Regions from separate parts of the Paraburkholderia sp. SIMBA_054 genome, predicted to be linked through region 2. Evidence: riboswitches for the same ligand, from Rfam matches in the RefSeq annotation. Region 2 holds a riboswitch; the other holds the start of a gene.
What was found. Region 2 has a riboswitch for thiamine pyrophosphate ahead of SB822_RS29515 (FAD-dependent oxidoreductase). Riboswitches for the same ligand answer to the same signal wherever they lie in the genome.
Positions count from the first base shown of each region.

Region 1: another riboswitch for thiamine pyrophosphate. It lies ahead of thiC (phosphomethylpyrimidine synthase ThiC); the one in region 2 lies ahead of SB822_RS29515 (FAD-dependent oxidoreductase).

Region 1 covers NZ_JAWRXV010000002.1:282,961-291,258, forward strand. The annotation lists gene SB822_RS04105 (NADPH-dependent 2,4-dienoyl-CoA reductase) at 1-1,753, shown strand, start outside; gene SB822_RS04110 (EamA family transporter) at 1,768-2,697, opposite strand; gene SB822_RS04115 (hypothetical protein) at 3,044-3,505, opposite strand; TPP riboswitch at 3,826-3,953, shown strand; gene thiC (phosphomethylpyrimidine synthase ThiC) at 4,060-5,991, shown strand; gene SB822_RS04125 (glycine zipper 2TM domain-containing protein) at 6,261-6,473, shown strand; gene SB822_RS04130 (hypothetical protein) at 6,791-7,411, shown strand; gene SB822_RS04135 (L-lactate permease) at 7,766-8,298, shown strand, end outside.
Region 2 covers NZ_JAWRXV010000027.1:82,256-90,553, reverse strand. The annotation lists gene SB822_RS29550 (VacJ family lipoprotein) at 1-823, opposite strand, end outside; gene mlaD (outer membrane lipid asymmetry maintenance protein MlaD) at 835-1,389, opposite strand; gene mlaE (lipid asymmetry maintenance ABC transporter permease subunit MlaE) at 1,468-2,235, opposite strand; gene SB822_RS29535 (ABC transporter ATP-binding protein) at 2,232-3,053, opposite strand; gene thiE (thiamine phosphate synthase) at 3,140-4,261, opposite strand; gene SB822_RS29525 (thiazole synthase) at 4,258-5,082, opposite strand; gene thiS (sulfur carrier protein ThiS) at 5,142-5,339, opposite strand; gene SB822_RS29515 (FAD-dependent oxidoreductase) at 5,350-6,489, opposite strand; TPP riboswitch at 6,720-6,830, opposite strand; gene SB822_RS29510 (ABC transporter ATP-binding protein/permease) at 7,148-8,298, shown strand, end outside.

The sequences.
Region 1 (8,298 bases), on a different contig from region 2:
CAAGATCGCGCTGCAGATCCTGCATGCGGGGCGCTACGGTTATCAGCCACTGGTCGTGTCGGCGTCGGCGCTGAAGTCGCCCATCTCGATGTTCAGGCCACGCGCGCTGACACTGGCCGGCATCGCGCGAACCGTGCGCGCGTACGCCCGTTGCGCGCGGCTCGCGCAACGCGCCGGCTACGACGGCGTCGAGATCATGGGCAGCGAAGGTTATCTGCTGAACCAGTTTCTGTGTCCGCGCACGAACCGGCGCGACGATGCCTACGGCGGCAGTCTCGAGAACCGGAAGCGCCTCGCGCGCGAAGTCGTGCAGGCCGTGCGCGCGGCGTGCGGCGAGCGGTTTATCGTCGTGTACCGGTTGTCGCTGATCGATCTCGTCGAAGGCGGCAATACGTGGGATGAAACCGTGCAGATCGCGACAGCGCTCGAAGCGGCGGGCGTCACGATCTTCAACACGGGCGTCGGCTGGCATGAGGCGCGCGTGCCGACCATCGTCACGTCCGTGCCGCGCGCCGCGTTCGCGCCGTTGGCGGCGCGTCTGAAGGCGGCCGTCGGCGTGCCCGTGATCGTCTCGAACCGCATCAATACGCCGGAGGTCGCCGAAGACCTGCTTGCGCAAGGCGCGGGCGATCTGGTGTCGATGGCGCGGCCGCTGCTCGCCGACCCCGAGTTCGTCGTGAAAGCAGCCGAAGGTCGCGCGGATGAAATCAACACCTGCATCGCGTGCAACCAGGCGTGTCTCGATCACACGTTTCAGAATAAACGCGCGACGTGTCTCGTCAACCCGCGCGCGGGGCGCGAGACGGAACTCGTCTACCGCCCGCTCGCTTCGCATCAGCCGCCGCGCGCCGTGGCCGTGGTCGGCGCGGGACCGGCGGGATTGTCGGCGGCGACCGTGGCGGCCGCGCGCGGTCATCGCGTGACGCTGTTCGATGCGGCTGCAACCATCGGCGGCCAGTTCAATCTCGCGATGCGCGTGCCCGGCAAGGAAGAGTTCAGCGAGACGATCCGCTATTTCGGCAGCCAGTTGCGCAGGCACGGCGTCGACGTGCGCCTGGGCACGCGCGTCGATGCGGCGCTGCTGGCGGCCTCCGCGTTCGACGACGTGATCGTCGCCACGGGCATCGTGCCGCGCCGCCCTGCGATTGCCGGTATCGACGGGCCGAATGTGCTGTCGTATGTCGACGTGTTGCGCGGCGCGGAGGTCGGGCGGCGCGTCGCCGTGATCGGCGCGGGCGGCATCGGCTTCGACGTCAGCGAATTCCTGCTGCATCCAGCGGACGAGCCGCTGCCGTTATCGCGCGAAAGTTGGGCGGACGATTGGGGCGTCGATCTGTCCGTCAGCGGGCGCGGTGGCCTCAGTGCGCCGCGTGCCTGCGTGCCCGTGCGCGAGATCTGGCTGCTGCAGCGCAAGGCCGGCAAGCTCGGCGCGGGCCTCGGCAAGACGTCGGGATGGGTGCATCGCGCGGCGCTCGCGCGCAACCAGGTGCGGATGCTCGATGGCGTGACGTATCGGCAGATCACGGAGCGCGGGATGCTGATCGAGCGTGAGGGCAGCGAGCAGTGGCTCGATGTCGATACGATTGTGGTGTGCGCGGGACAGGAGTCGTTGCGCGATCTCTACCCTGCTACACCCCACTCATCCGCTGCGGATGGGCCGCGCTTTCATGTGATCGGCGGAGCGTCGGTGGCGACGGAACTCGACGCGAAACGCGCGATCCGCGAAGGCGCTGAGCTTGCCGCGCGCTTGTAGCCGCCGTTGTAGCTTTATGCACTAGCGTCTTTCAAGCCACGCCGCCGGTAATCGAACCAGAACGACAGCCCGACGCTCGCCAGAATCACGCCCGTCGCGACGACCGTCGCGCGCGTCACCGGCTCGCCGAGCAGCAGCGCGCCCAGCGCGACCGCGACCACCGGGTTCACGTACATGCAGCTGCTGGCGATGATCGGGCTCGTGTGCCGGATCAGAAAACCGTACGCGACATACGCGGCCATCGTGCCGATCAGCATCAGATACAGGAACGCGACGACGGGCAGAAAGTGAATGTCCATCATCCGCTCGCCCGAGACCCACGCGACCAGCGTCGACATCGCGCCGCCGAGGCCGATCTGCAGCGACGTCGACAGAAACAGGTCCGATGGCAGCTTGAGGCGCGACGCCAGATGCGCGCCGCCCGCCCAGAACAGCGCGCCGCACAGAATGGCGAGACTGCCGCCCGCCGAGCCCGAGCTCTGGTCGCCGTGACTGAGAATCCCGATGCCGACCAGCCCCAGACCGACCGCGAACCATTCACCCCTGCCGATCTTGCGTCCGGCGATCGCCGCGATGACCGTGGCGAAAAGCGGCACGGTCGCGACCATCACGGCCGCTGTGCCCGTGCCGACGGTGCGCATCCCGTACGCGAGCATCCCGCTCGACAGTCCAACGAGCATCGTGCCAACCATCCCGGCATTGCGGATTTCCGTGAGGGGCGGCCACGTAGGTTTGCGGCGCATCGCGAAGATGAACAGTCCGACACCCGCGAAGAAATTGCGCAGCCCCGACATCAGCAGCGGCGGAAACGAGCCGAGCGCGACGTGCACGGCCAGATAGGTCGAGCCCCAGACGATATAGACGACGCCGAGCGCAAGCGCGATCTGTCCGCCATGGGATTGCGGAAGGCGAAACGGGAAACGGTCAGGAAAATTCAGCGCCACGTTCAGCCCGCCCGTGCCGGCGATTGCGCCGCGGCCCCGCTGAACACCCACGAACGGGACGGCAGGCGCCGCATCGGCGACGCGGCAGGAAGGGCAAAGCGGGCGGGCATAGCAGTAGAGCGGATGTCGAACGGCAAGGGAGGCACCAGGTCAATGGTGCGAATTGATGGCCTACGCGATGCAGAATGCAACAACAGCAGCCAACGGGCGCGAATCGCTCGCGCCGCCGAGCATTATGCAATATCTGGGCAATCCTCCGGCAAGAGAATCGTAACTTTCGTTGTAAGCGGGATGAAACGTCGAGCGCGGGCAGGAATCGCGCGCCGCCCGCCCGGATTCGCCACAGTCAGTCGTAGCTCACCAGCACCGTCACGGCACGTTCCGTTGGCGCGCCGCCCACGATCGACAGCGTGCCGCCCGCGTGGCCCACGCTGTACTGCGCGCGCGCTGCCAGCGTGACGCGATTCGCGTTGTCGGTGAACCGCGTCTTCAGCGTATGCGGTGCGGCGACGCCCGCGTCCGTATTGATGAGCACCGCGATATGCGCTGCCGGCGAGGTATCCGGTGCGGGCGTGAACGTCACATCGATCGTCGATTCATGCTTCACGCCCAATTTTTCAGTATGGAATCCTTGATAATTGTCCAAAACGTAACTCGCGATATCGTACGGCGGCGCGACGATCGTCCCCTTGAACGTGATGGTCCCTCCCGGCCCAAACGACGCTGCTGCAAGCGCCATCGGCGACCACAGCGCTGCCGCGACGACACTTGCGGCTACCGCCCCGAGCGCCCGACTCGATATTTTCATTGCACGATCCTTTCAAACTGATTTTGTTTAGGCTGACTGATCAATCATCTGCCTCGAGGGGTGTATCGGCTCGGCTCGGGCAAACTTGAATAGAGCCGGTGAATGTTTGCCCGGGGACAAAAAACCTTTCTCCCCAGCATTGATGAGATAACAGCCTGAGTGGGGCGCGAGCCGCACGCCAGCGATGCGATCGCAAGAAAGCCCGATGTAGCGCGGCTTTCCCGCCGGCCATGGCACGCGCAAATCGCGCGAGGCGCCCGCGCATTCCGCCAATTTCAAGACAAGTTGCCAAACCCGGCCCGGCCAGGTTATCGTGTGCGCTGCTAACGCGGGGGTCCTGCGTTGTGCGTCGCCTGAAAGACACCGGGCACCGCACGGCGTGGGTGAGAAATACCCTTTGAACCTGATCTGGATAATGCCAGCGCAGGGAAGCGTTCGGGCTCGCCGCTTCACCTGCCGCACCGTTTCACCCTCCTCGCGCGAACCCGGTCCACTTCCCCTTCGTCTCGTTCTCCTGCGTAGCTGTAACGCCCCACATTTGCATGGAGAGACGCATGAACGCCAACCCAAAATTCATTTCCGCGGACGCGCACGTCGACGAAGCCGCCGTCGCGCCGCTGCCGAACTCGCGCAAGGTCTACGTGACCGGCTCGCAGCCCGATATCCGCGTGCCGATGCGTGAAATCACGCAATCGGATACGCCGACGGGCTTCGGCGGCGAGAAGAATCCGCCCATCTACGTGTACGACACATCCGGCCCGTACACCGATCCCGACGCGAAAATCGACATTCGCGCGGGCCTGCCCGCGCTGCGTCAGGGTTGGATCGAAGCACGCGGCGACACGGAATCGCTGGACGGTCTGTCGAGCGATTACGGCCGCGAGCGCGCCGCCGATCCCGCCACCGCGCAACTGCGTTTTCCCGGCCTGCATCGCACGCCGCGCCGCGCGCAGCCCGGCAAGAACGTCTCGCAGATGCACTACGCGAGGCAAGGGATCATCACGCCGGAAATGGAATACATCGCGATTCGCGAGAACCAGCGCCGCGCCGAGTATCTGGAGAGCCTGAAGACGAGCGGCCCGACGGGCGAAAAGCTCGCCGCGATGATGGGCCGCCAGCATCCCGGCCAGGCGTTCGGCGCCAGCGCGTTCGGCCCGAACGGACTGACGGAAATCACGCCCGAATTCGTGCGCGAGGAAATCGCGCGCGGCCGCGCGATCATCCCGGCGAACATCAATCACCCGGAAAGCGAGCCGATGATCATCGGCCGCAACTTCCTCGTGAAGGTCAACGCGAACATCGGCAATTCGGCCGTGACGTCGTCGATCGGCGAGGAGGTCGACAAGATGACGTGGGCGATCCGCTGGGGCGGCGACACGGTGATGGATCTGTCGACGGGCAAGCACATTCATGAGACGCGTGAATGGATCATCCGCAATTCGCCCGTGCCGATCGGCACGGTGCCGATCTATCAGGCACTCGAAAAGGTCAACGGCAAAGCCGAGGACCTGACGTGGGAAATCTTCCGCGACACGCTCATTGAACAGGCCGAACAGGGCGTCGACTACTTCACGATCCATGCGGGCGTGCGCCTGCAGTACGTGCCGCTCACCGCTAACCGGATGACGGGCATCGTGTCGCGCGGCGGCTCGATCATGGCGAAATGGTGTCTCGCGCATCACAAGGAAAGCTTCCTGTACGAGCACTTCGAAGACATCTGCGAAATCATGAAGGCCTACGACGTGAGCTTCTCGCTCGGCGACGGCCTGCGCCCCGGTTCGATCTACGACGCGAACGACGAAGCGCAGCTGGGCGAACTGAAGACGCTCGGCGAACTCACGCAGATCGCGTGGAAGCACGACGTGCAGGTGATGATCGAAGGTCCGGGCCATGTGCCGATGCAGCTCATCAAGGAGAACATGGACCTGCAGCTGGAATGGTGCGACGAGGCGCCCTTCTACACGCTCGGACCGCTGACGACGGACATCGCGCCCGGCTACGACCACATCACGTCGGGCATCGGCGCGGCGATGATCGGCTGGTTCGGCACGGCGATGCTCTGCTACGTGACGCCGAAGGAGCACCTGGGTCTGCCGAACAAGGACGACGTGAAGACGGGCATCATCACGTACAAGCTCGCCGCCCACGCGGCCGATCTGGCGAAGGGCCATCCGGGCGCGCAGGTGCGCGATAACGCGTTGAGCAAGGCGCGCTTCGAGTTCCGCTGGGAAGACCAGTTCAATATCGGCCTCGATCCCGACAAGGCGCGCGAGTTCCACGACGAAACCTTGCCGAAGGACTCGGCGAAGGTCGCACACTTCTGTTCGATGTGCGGCCCGCACTTTTGCTCGATGAAGATCACGCAGGACGTGCGCGACTACGCGGCGAAGGAAGGCATGAGCGACACCGACGCGCTGAAGAAAGGCATGGAAGTGAAGGCCGTCGAGTTCATCAAGAACGGCGCGGAGATTTATCAGCGGCAGTGAATGTGATCCAACCACGCTTCTAAATGCGAAGCCCGCCTGCAGTCGAGGCGGGCTTTTTTGCGCGCGTTTTTACCGCATCGCGTCGCGTTTGCATGTGCTTTTTACGTCATGCCGTGATTGTTCGACGCGTCGAAACATTTGATTACCAAACCGACACTTTACTGACAAGCCCATACAAACAGAAACGGCACGCGGCGATACCATCGAATCACCAGATCAGGACCGCGATTTGCGAGTCCCGTCGATACGAACATCAGGGAGACGCAATCATGAAAACCTTCCATCGAATCGGTGCGCTGGCTACGGTCATAGCCGTGGTGGCAAGTCTCTCCGCATGCGACGGCATGACCACGCGGCAGCGCGATACGGCAATCGGCGCGGGCGTGGGCGGCGCAGCGGGCGCGGCGATCGGCGGCAACGCGCTGTCGACGCTGGGTGGCGCGGCCGTCGGCGGCGTGATCGGCAATCAGGTCGGCAAGTGACGTAGCGAGCCATTGACTGAAGTGCGAGCGCTCTCATCAAGCGATTCGCGCGCAACATGAAATACGACAAATCGCCGTCGAAGGCGATGCAGGCAAACGGCTTCGAATCCCGCGCCGGCGAGGTTGCAGTCGCGGAAATTCAAAGCCGAAGGGAGATGGGCAAAGTCCGGCGCGCACGTACGCGCCGGACATGTCCTTTCACTGATCGTGCATGAAATACCCCGTTACCACTTTGTGACGTGCGCGTTGAAACGCTGACGTAAGCTCCATAGATAACGCGCGCGAAATGCGCGCCGCGAGATTATGAGGAGCACGTCATGAAACCGCTCGATGCAACGATGCGCGCCGCCAGCGCCGTTGCAGCGCTGGCAATGTCGGGCGTGCTGTCCGGCTGCTACTACTATGGCCCGTACGGCTACTATCCCGGCTACGGGTACTATCCCGGCTACCCCGCTTACCCCACCGTGCCGACGGCGGCAACGCAGCAAGAGATGCCCATCGGACCTGGCTATCCAGCCGGCGGTCCCGCACAAGCCTCCGCTCAGGCGCAATTCGCTATGCCTGGCGACAGCGCGTCCTATCCGGCCGGACCCGCCTACGACCCCACTGTCGCTTACGCCGCCGCGCCTGCGTATTACCCTGTTGCGTATCCCGTCTATCCGTACGGTTACCCCTACTACGGCTGGCCCGGCTGGTGGGGACCGTCGATCTCGCTGAGCTTCGGCTACTGGGGCGGATGCTGCGGCGGCCACTACGGCTACTGGGGGCATCACGGCTATTGGGGCGGCCATGGCTACTGGGGCGGCAACGGACACGGTTCCTGGGGCGGCGGCCACGGCAACTGGAATGGTGGCCATGCTGGCTGGGGCGGCGGACATGGCGGCTGGGGTGGCGGCGGTAACAGCTGGGCAGGCGGCGGCCACGGGCGCTCGCACTGAGCCGTATCGAATGCGGCACGCGTCGAAGCACGCGCGCCCCGTTCCGCGGACACCAACGAACGCTAACGAAACACCAACGAAGCGCCAACGAAGCGCCAACGAAAGCCCACGCTACGATTCAGCACCCACTTCTATTCCCGCAACAACCTTCTTCGTTTTCCCTGCTTGACTGGAATCGCCAGCGCTCTATGCTGGCGGTTGCCTGTGCAACATCTGTTTAATTGCGTGATCCGACGTCGCGCGTTCCCCAGCTTTCCCCACTCCGCGCTACGCCGCTTTCATCCGTCCAGCCCTGCCGCTTCGCCGCGTCGGTGCAGTCCTCGCGTCGAATCGAAAAACAATGATGGAGACGTGATGTTCCACCAGTTTCTGACTCCTATCGGCAATTCGCTGTTGCCATCGTTTCTCGTTGCTGCATTGCCCATTTTCGTCGTGCTCGTGTTGCTCGGCTGGGCGCGTCGCCCGGCGTGGCAGGCGTCGCTGGCCGGTCTCGTCGTCGGGTTGCTGATTGCGATCGTCGGCTGGCACTTTCCCGTCGGCCTCGCGCTCGATTCCGTCGCGGCGGGCGCGGTGTTCGCCTGCTGGCCCGTGATGTGGATCGTCGTCACGGCGATCCTGCTCTACAACATCGCGCAGTACTCGGGCCGCTTCGCCGCCTTCCGCATGTGGATGATCGACAATCTGCCGAACGACCGGCGCATCGTGCTCGTCGTGATCGGCTTTTCGTTCGGCGCGCTGTTCGAAGGCATTTCGGGCTTCGGCACGCCGATCGCGATCACCAGTTCGCTGCTGATCCTGCTGGGCTTCCCGCCACTCGAAGCGCTAACCTTCACCCTGATCTTCAACACGGCGCCCGTCGCGTTCGGCGCGCTGGGTGTGCCGATTAC
Region 2 (8,298 bases):
CATCGTTCGAAGACGCACCCGAAGCCGCCTCCGGCGCCGAAGCCGGCGTGGGTGCGGGCGCAGTTGCCGCGCCGCCGTCGACGTCCTCGTATTTCGGCAGCGGTGCTTCGCTGCCGTAGTCCGGCAGCCCCGCCGACGCATTGCCGCCCGTCAGCAGATAGCGGCGGCGCTGCAGATACGCGTTACGCACGAACGAGTATTTGTCGAGCGCAGCGCCTTCGAGCACGTCGCTTGCGTTCAGCAGGTTCGCGCGCGTGTTGACCACGTTCAGACCGTAGAGCGCCCAGCTCACGCTGTCCGGCTGCACGTACGTGAGCGGATTGATGAAGTAGTTGCCCACCATGCCCACGCCGTCGCGCACCGTGCTCGGCCCGAACAGCGGCAGCACCAGATACGGACCAGGCGGCACGCCATAGTGACCGAGCGTCAGGCCGAGGTCGTTGTCGTGCTTCGGCAGCTTCGCGAGCGTCGCGACGTCGAACAGGCCGCCGACACCGAAGATCGTGTTGATCACGATACGCATGATGTCCGATACGCCATCGGCGATCTTCAGCTGCAGCAGGTTGTTCGCCGCGATGTACACGTCGCCGATGTTCGAGAAGAAGTTGGTGACGCTGTCACGCACCGGTTGCGGCGTGACAAACACGTAGCCCTTCGCGACCGGCTTCAACGCGTACTTGTCGAGCGTGTCGTTGAACGTGAAGACCGTACGGTTGAAGCCCTCGATCGGATCTTCCTTCGTCGGATTCTGAACGGTTGCGCAACCCGCCAGCACTGCCACCGCCAGCGTGATCCCCGCGACACGTAAGCGTGTCGTGTTCATTGTTATTCTCCTTATTGGCCGGATGCACCCGAAGCGGCTGCAGCCGAAGCTGCAGGAGCCGGGTCTGCCAGCGCAGGCGCCGCAGCAGATGCACCGGGTTTGGCAGCGCCCGAATCCGCTGCCTTGCTATACAGGAACTGCCCGATCAGATTCTCCAGGACGATAGCCGATTGGGTCATCGTGATCGTGTCGCCGGCTTTCAGCATTTCGCTGTCGCCACCCGGCTCAAGACCGATGTACTGCTCACCCAACAGGCCCGACGTCAGAATCTTCGCGGACGTGTCTTTCGGAAACTGATATTGCTTGTCGAGATCGAGCGTCACGAGCGCCTGATACGAATTGCTGTCGAAGCCGATCGATTCGACGCGGCCCACCGTCACGCCCGCGCTCTTCACGGGCGCGCGGACCTTGAGGCCACCGATATTGTCGAACTTCAGCTTGACCGGGTACGTCGCCTGAAACGACAGCGAGCTCATGTTGCCCGCCTTCAGCGCGAGGAACAGCAACGCGATGAAGCCGAGCACCACGAACAGACCTACCCAGAAATCGAGAGCAGTTTTTTTCATCGTCATCCCAAAGAGAATCTATGCCGCTGCGGCGCAAGCGCTGCGCGGCGCACCGCGCGAAGGTTGGCTCGCCACCGCCTAGCTGAACATCAGCGCGGTCAGCAGGAAATCGAGACCGAGCACGGCCAGCGACGCGTAGACGACTGTCTTGGTCGTCGCGCGCGACACGCCTTCCGGCGTGGGCTTCGCTTCGTAGCCCTGGTAGAGCGCGATGAACGTCACCGCGAAGCCGAACACGATGCTCTTGATCACACCGTTGCCGACGTCGCGATACGCATCGACACCGCCCTGCATCTGCGACCAGAACGCGCCGGCGTCGACGCCGATCATCAGCACGCCCACCACGTAGCCGCCGAGCACGCCCACCGCGCTGAAAATCGCCGCGAGAATCGGCATCGAGATGATGCCCGCCCACAGGCGCGGCGCGACGACCACTTTCAGAGGATCGACGGCCATCATTTCCATCGCCGTCAGTTGCTCGCCCGCCTTCATCAGGCCGATTTCGGCCGTGAGCGACGTGCCCGCGCGCCCGGCGAACAGCAGCGCCGTCACCACAGGCCCGAGTTCGCGCACCAGCGACAGCGCGACCAGCAGGCCGAGCGCCTGTTCGGAGCCGTAGCGGTTGAGCGTGTAGTAACCCTGCAACCCGAGCACGAAGCCGACGAACAGCCCCGACACTGCGATGATCACCAGCGAATAGTTACCGACGAAGTGGATCTGCTTCGTGACAAGACGCGGACGGCGCAGCAGCGGAAAGAATTCGAGCACGAGACGCACGAACATGCGCGTCGCATAACCCGTCTGCCCGAGCCCGCAGATGACGGAACGGCCGATGAAGCTGATCATGCGCGGCCTCCGCCGATGCCAAAATCCGCCGCGAGCGGCGTGCTGCTCGGATAGTGAAATTTGAACGGACCGTCGGGCGTGCCGTCGATGAACTGGCGCACCGTCGGGTCCGTCGATGCGCGCAGTTCCGCCGGCGTGCCTTCGGCGAGGACGCCGCCATTGGCGAGGAAGTAGACGTAATCGGCGATCGCGAACGACTCAGGCACGTCGTGCGTGACGAGGATCGACGTTGCGCCGAGCGCCGTGTTGAGCGCACGAATCAGGTTGGCCGTGATGCCGAGCGAAATAGGGTCGAGACCGGCGAACGGCTCGTCGTACATCATCAGTTCGGGATCGAGCGCGATGGCGCGGGCGAGCGCCACGCGGCGGGCCATGCCGCCCGAAATCTCCGACGGCGCGAGGTCGCGTGCGCCGCGCAACCCGACCGCGTTGAGCTTCATCAACACGAGGTCGCGGATCAGTTCTTCGGGGAGATCGGTGTGCTCGCGCAGGGCGAAGGCGACGTTTTCGAACACCGACATGTCGGTGAAAAGCGCGCCGAACTGGAACAGCATGCCCATCTTGCGACGCAGCTCGTACAGGTCTTCACGCGTCTGCGTGCCGATGTCCTGCCCGTGGAACAGCACCTGGCCGCGCTGCGAGCGCACGAGGCCGCCGATCAGCCGCAGCACGGTCGTCTTGCCGCACCCCGAGCCGCCCATGACCGCGACCACCTGGCCGCGTTTGAAGCGCAGATTCAGGTTCGACAGGACGAGCCGCTCGCCGTAGCCGAAGTCGACGTCGCGCAGTTCAAGGAGGGTCTCGGAAGAGGAAGGCACGTAACTGACAGTCCTTTTACACGGAAGGCCGAATTATAGGGCCTTCGTGCAAACCCTGCCTTGACGACGCTAAGGATTTAACTTTTCTAAACTTTTTGTTGCAAAAACGCCTTTTGTAACGCCACAGCGGCTGACGCGGGATCGTTTGCTTCCGTGATCGCGCGCACGACGGCCGCGCTTTTCACACCCGTAGCGAGCACTTGCGGCAGCACATCGCCGCTAATCCCGCCGATTGCGACGAGCGGCACGACGCCTTCCAGCAATTTCACGTAGCGCGCGAGCCTTGCCAGACCTTGCGGCGCGGTCGGCATCACTTTCGTCGTGGTCGGGAACACGGCGCCAAGCGCAATGTAGCTCGGACGGAAGTGCAGCGCCGTCAGCATTTCGTAGTAACCGTGCGTCGACAGGCCGAGGCGCACGCCTGCCTTCGACAAAGCGTGCAGATCCGCCGTATGCACGTCTTCCTGGCCGAGGTGGACGCCGTAAGCGCCCGCGTCGATGGCCGCCTGCCAGTGATCGTTGATGAAAACGCACGCGTCATGCTCGCGGCCCGCGGCGACCGAGCGCGCGATTTCCCGCTTCAGCTCGTCCGGCTCCGCCGCCTTGCGACGCAGCTGCAACGTCTTCACGCCGAAGCCGGCTACGCGCTTGACCCATTCCGCCGTCGGCAGCACGGCATAGATGCCAAGTGCATCCGGACATGCGGCAAAAGCTTGCGCAGGCGCGTCCGGCAAACCGGCGACGCGCGGGAAGCGCGAGATGTCACACGGCCACGCATCGTCGGATTTCGTCTCGTCGCCGTCGCGCCACGCGAGCGCGAGCACCAGCGCATCGTGCGGATCGAACCCGCAATCGAGAAACGCGGCAAGCGCGGCAATCCAGTCTTCCGCGAGATGGCCTTCCAGCTGATGACGCACGCCGCCCAGATGCAGCACCGCGCTGCCCGCCGCCGCCTCGATCACGCCCGCGCCCTGCGTCTGCCAGCGCGCGATCTGCTCGACATGCTGCTCGCTGCTTTGCTTCAGGTCGGTGAAGACGATCAGATCGCCGCCATTCGCGTCGTCAGGCGCTGTCAGGCAGATGCGCCAGTTGACGTGCGTCGGCGGCCAGTCGCCGAGGCGCGCGCGGATGCGTTCGGCCGCTTCCGTGAGTTCGTCGGCGGGTGGCCAGAACAGGTCGCGGCCCGCGAGTTTCAGAGTCTCCGTCATGCAGCAGCGCTCCCATCCTGATGCCAGAACGGCATGCCGACGACGGGCGTGCTCGCATGGGCAGTTTCACGTTCGGCCATCGGGCCGGCCAGATAAGCCTCGCGGCCGGCTTCGACGCCCATTGCAAAGGCGCGTGCCATCGTCTCCGGGTGCGTGGCCTGCGAGACGGCCGTGTTCAGCAGCACGCCGTCGAAGCCCCACTCCATCACCTGGCACGCATGCGACGGCACGCCGAGGCCCGCGTCGACGATCAGCGGCACATCGGGCAAACGCTCGCGCAGCACGCGCAAGCCGTACGGATTCACGACGCCCTTGCCCGTGCCGATGGGCGCGCCCCACGGCATCAGCGCTTCGCAGCCAGCGTCGAGCAGACGCCTGCCGATCACGAGGTCTTCCGTGCAATACGGCAGCACCTTGAAGCCGTCCTTCACCAGTTGCGCAGCCGCTTCGATCAGCCCGACCGGGTCAGGCTGCAGCGTGTAGTCATCGCCGATCAGTTCGAGCTTGATCCAGTCGGTGTCGAAGACTTCGCGCGCCATGTGCGCCGTCGTGACCGCCTCGCTCACCGTCTGGCAGCCGGCCGTGTTCGGCAGGAGCGGCACGCCGTGACGCTTGAGCAGATCGAAGAAGCCAGCTTCCGCGCCGCCCTCGCTCATCTGCCGGCGCAGCGCGACCGTCACCATGCCCGGCTTCGACGCCGCGATCGAATCCGACAGCGACTGCAGCGACGGATAGCGCGACGTGCCCAGCAGCACGCGGCTCTGGAAAGTTTCGCCGTAAAGCGTGAGCGCGTCGGCGGGTGCGTTCGCGTGTGAGTTCATGTGTGATTCCTTGTCAGTGGCTTGCGTCGCGTGGGCTGGCTTTAGCTATAACTTCGGCCTCAGCCGCCCGCGACGGGATGCACGACGTCGAGCTTGTCGCCCGCATGCAACGCGCGCGCCGCATGCTGCCCACGCGCGACGAAATTGCCGTTCAGCGCGACGGCGAACGGCGGCCGCGCGCCGTACGCGCTGAGCGCGTCGGCGACAGTCGCGCCTTCGGGCAGCGACAGCGGCTTCTGGTTGATCTGGATGTCCATGTCTATGAGTTCAAACATTGAGAGTGACAGCGGGCTCGCGGTCGAGCCGGAACAGCTCGCTCCAGCGCGCGTTGCGCTGCCAGTCGGCGAAACCGTCGGAATCGGCGACGCGGCCATCGAGCAGCGCCGACGCGAGCCGCACCGCTTCGCCCGCGACTTCCGGCACGATCATGTAGCCGTGCCGGTACAGCCCGTTCACGCGCAGCGTGCTCGCGCCGTCCCACAGCAGCACGGGACGGTGGTCGGGCAGCGTCGGCCGGCATTGCGAGTTCAGTTCGAGAATGCGCGCCTCGCCGAAACCGGGGTGCACCGAAAACGCCGCGCTCAGTAATTCGAGCGCCGAGCGCACGCTGACGGGCGACATATCCTCGCCCTCCACTTCCGTCGCGCCGATCACGTATAGATCGTCCTGCTTCGGCGCGATATAGAGTGGATAGCGCGGATGCAACAGGCGCACCGGACGTGTCAGATCGATGCCGGGCGCGTGCACGCGCGCGACCTCGCCGCGAATGCCGCGCAGCGTCGGCATCACGGGCTTCGCGCCCAGCCCGCGGCAATCGATCGTGATCTTCGCGGGCGGCAACGCGCTGTCGCTGACGGACGTATTCCAGTGCGTCTCGACGCCGCGTTGTGCCAGCCCCGCAGCCAGCGCCGACAGCACCTGGCGGTTATCGAGCTGGCCTTCGTGCGGCAGCAGCCAGCCTTGCGTGAAGCGGCCGGCGAGCGCGGGCTCGGCCGCGCCGACCTGCGCGCCTGCTAGCGCGACGAGTCCGCCGTCGAGCAGTTCAGCGGGCGCGTTGGCGCGCAGCCGACGCTCGAAGAGCGGCGCCTCGGCGCGATCGCTGTGATGCCAGACGATCAGCGAGCCGTTGCGCTGGAAAAACACCGGCTCGGGCAATTGCGCGAGCAAGGTCGGCCACGTTTCCAGCGACGCCGCGCCCAGCCGCGTAATCAGCAGTTCGGCGCTGGCGGCCTCGGCCAGCGGCGCGAGCATCGCGGCGGCGACCCACGCGGCCGCCTGCGTGCCGGCCGCGTCACCGCGCTCATAAAGCGCAACGCGATGCCCCTCGCCCGCGAGTTGCCAGGCGACGAGACGCCCGCACAGCCCGCCGCCGATCACGGCGAAATCCGGTTGAGCAGAAGTCCTCATCGTGTGGCTCCGAAGCAAGCCTCGCGCGTCCCAAACCGCGCGCCCACGACAAAACGACGGGCGAAACCCGCAGCAATAAAGCGAATAGGTGAAGAATGAGCGGTCATCTAATCCTTTCCGTACGGCAAAGTGCGCACGTACCCAAGGACGAAACCGGCGGGCAAGGCCAGCCGGGTATGGGCGCTCACAAAAAACGGGAACGCCGCCCCGGCGGAAGGAGAACTTCCAGGAAATACTTCCCGAAAACTTCCCGCGCCGGTATTACCCGGATCGGGTGCGAAGGGTTTCTCTCAGCCTCGCTGCAGCGACTGCCAGCGCACGAAGCACCCCTGTTTCGTCCGGACCATTAGACCATAAAAGCTGCGCGCGCCGCAAACCCGGGCAGACCTCAATCGGCCGCGGCTGATTTTGGCGAGGTTCCCTGTTGCTCTGGCACAATGGCACGCGTCAATGCGGACGGAACGCCGCGCCACTGCAAGGCCTTTGTCGGGTTTGCGAGGCCGCGCCGAGGCACGGTGAAACGTCCGCTTAAGTTCAGATTAAGTCGGTGCCGGAACAATCGCAGCCGGGCCACCCACTCGACGGGATGCGACAGCAGCACCATGCCGCTGCGCAATGCATCTCGCCGCCGCCCGGCCGACCGTATGAAAGGATGCTTATGATCGACAACTCGAAAAATCCGGCGGACATCACCGCGTGGGGCCTCATCAAGCCCTACTGGGTGTCCGAGGATCGATGGAAAGCGCGGGGTCTGCTCGCGCTCGTCATCGCGATGAATATGACGATGGTCGCGGCCAACGTCTGGTTCAACACCTGGCAGCGCACGTTCTTCGACGCGATCCAGCAGTACAACTATCCCGTTTTCAAATATTCGCTGCTGCAGTTCACGGTCATTGCGCTCGCGCTGATCCTGCTCGGCTCGTACCGGACCTACTTCCGGCAGATGCTCGAATTCCGCTGGCGGCAGTGGCTCACCAACCGCTATCTGAACGAATGGCTGGGCGACCGCGCGTACTACCGGATCGAGCGCGACAGTCTCGCCGACAACCCCGACCAGCGGGTTTCCGCCGACCTGCAAGGGCTGGCCAGCGCCTCGCTGAATCTGTCGCTCGGCCTGCTGTCGACCACGGTCACACTGTTCTCGTTCATCGTGATCCTGTGGAACCTGTCGGGCGCGTTCGCGTTCCACATGTTCGGCACGGAGTTTTCGATTCCGGGTTACATGGTGTGGGCGGCGTTGGTCTACGCGGCAGTCGGCTCGTGGGTCACGCACAAGGTCAACCATCCGCTGGTGTCGATCAACTACCAGCAACAGCGTGTGGAAGCCGACTTCCGTTTCTCGCTGATCCGCATCCGCGAAAACGCCGATCAGATCGCGCTGTATCAGGGCGAGCGTTCGGAAGAGCAGCAGCTCAAGGGTGTGTTCTCACACATCCGCGAAAACTGGCGCCTCATCATGCGCTTCACGCGACGCTTCAACATCGTCGTCATCAGTTACTCGCAGCTGGCTATCGTCTTTCCGTACATCGCGGCTGCGCCCAAGTACTTTTCGAAGAGCATTTCGTTCGGCATGTACCAGCAGGTGACGGGCGCGTTCGGCACGGTCAGCGATTCGTTCTCCTGGTTCATCAACAATTACGATTCGCTCGCCGAGTGGCGCGCCACCGTCAACCGTCTGCGGGAATTCAATCGCGTGATGCGTTCGCAGCATCTGCATGAGTCGGTCGTCGAAGGCACCGCGCACGGCGGCATCAACGTGCACATCACGGATGCCGATTCGATCGAAGTGACGAATCTTCGTCTGCAGCG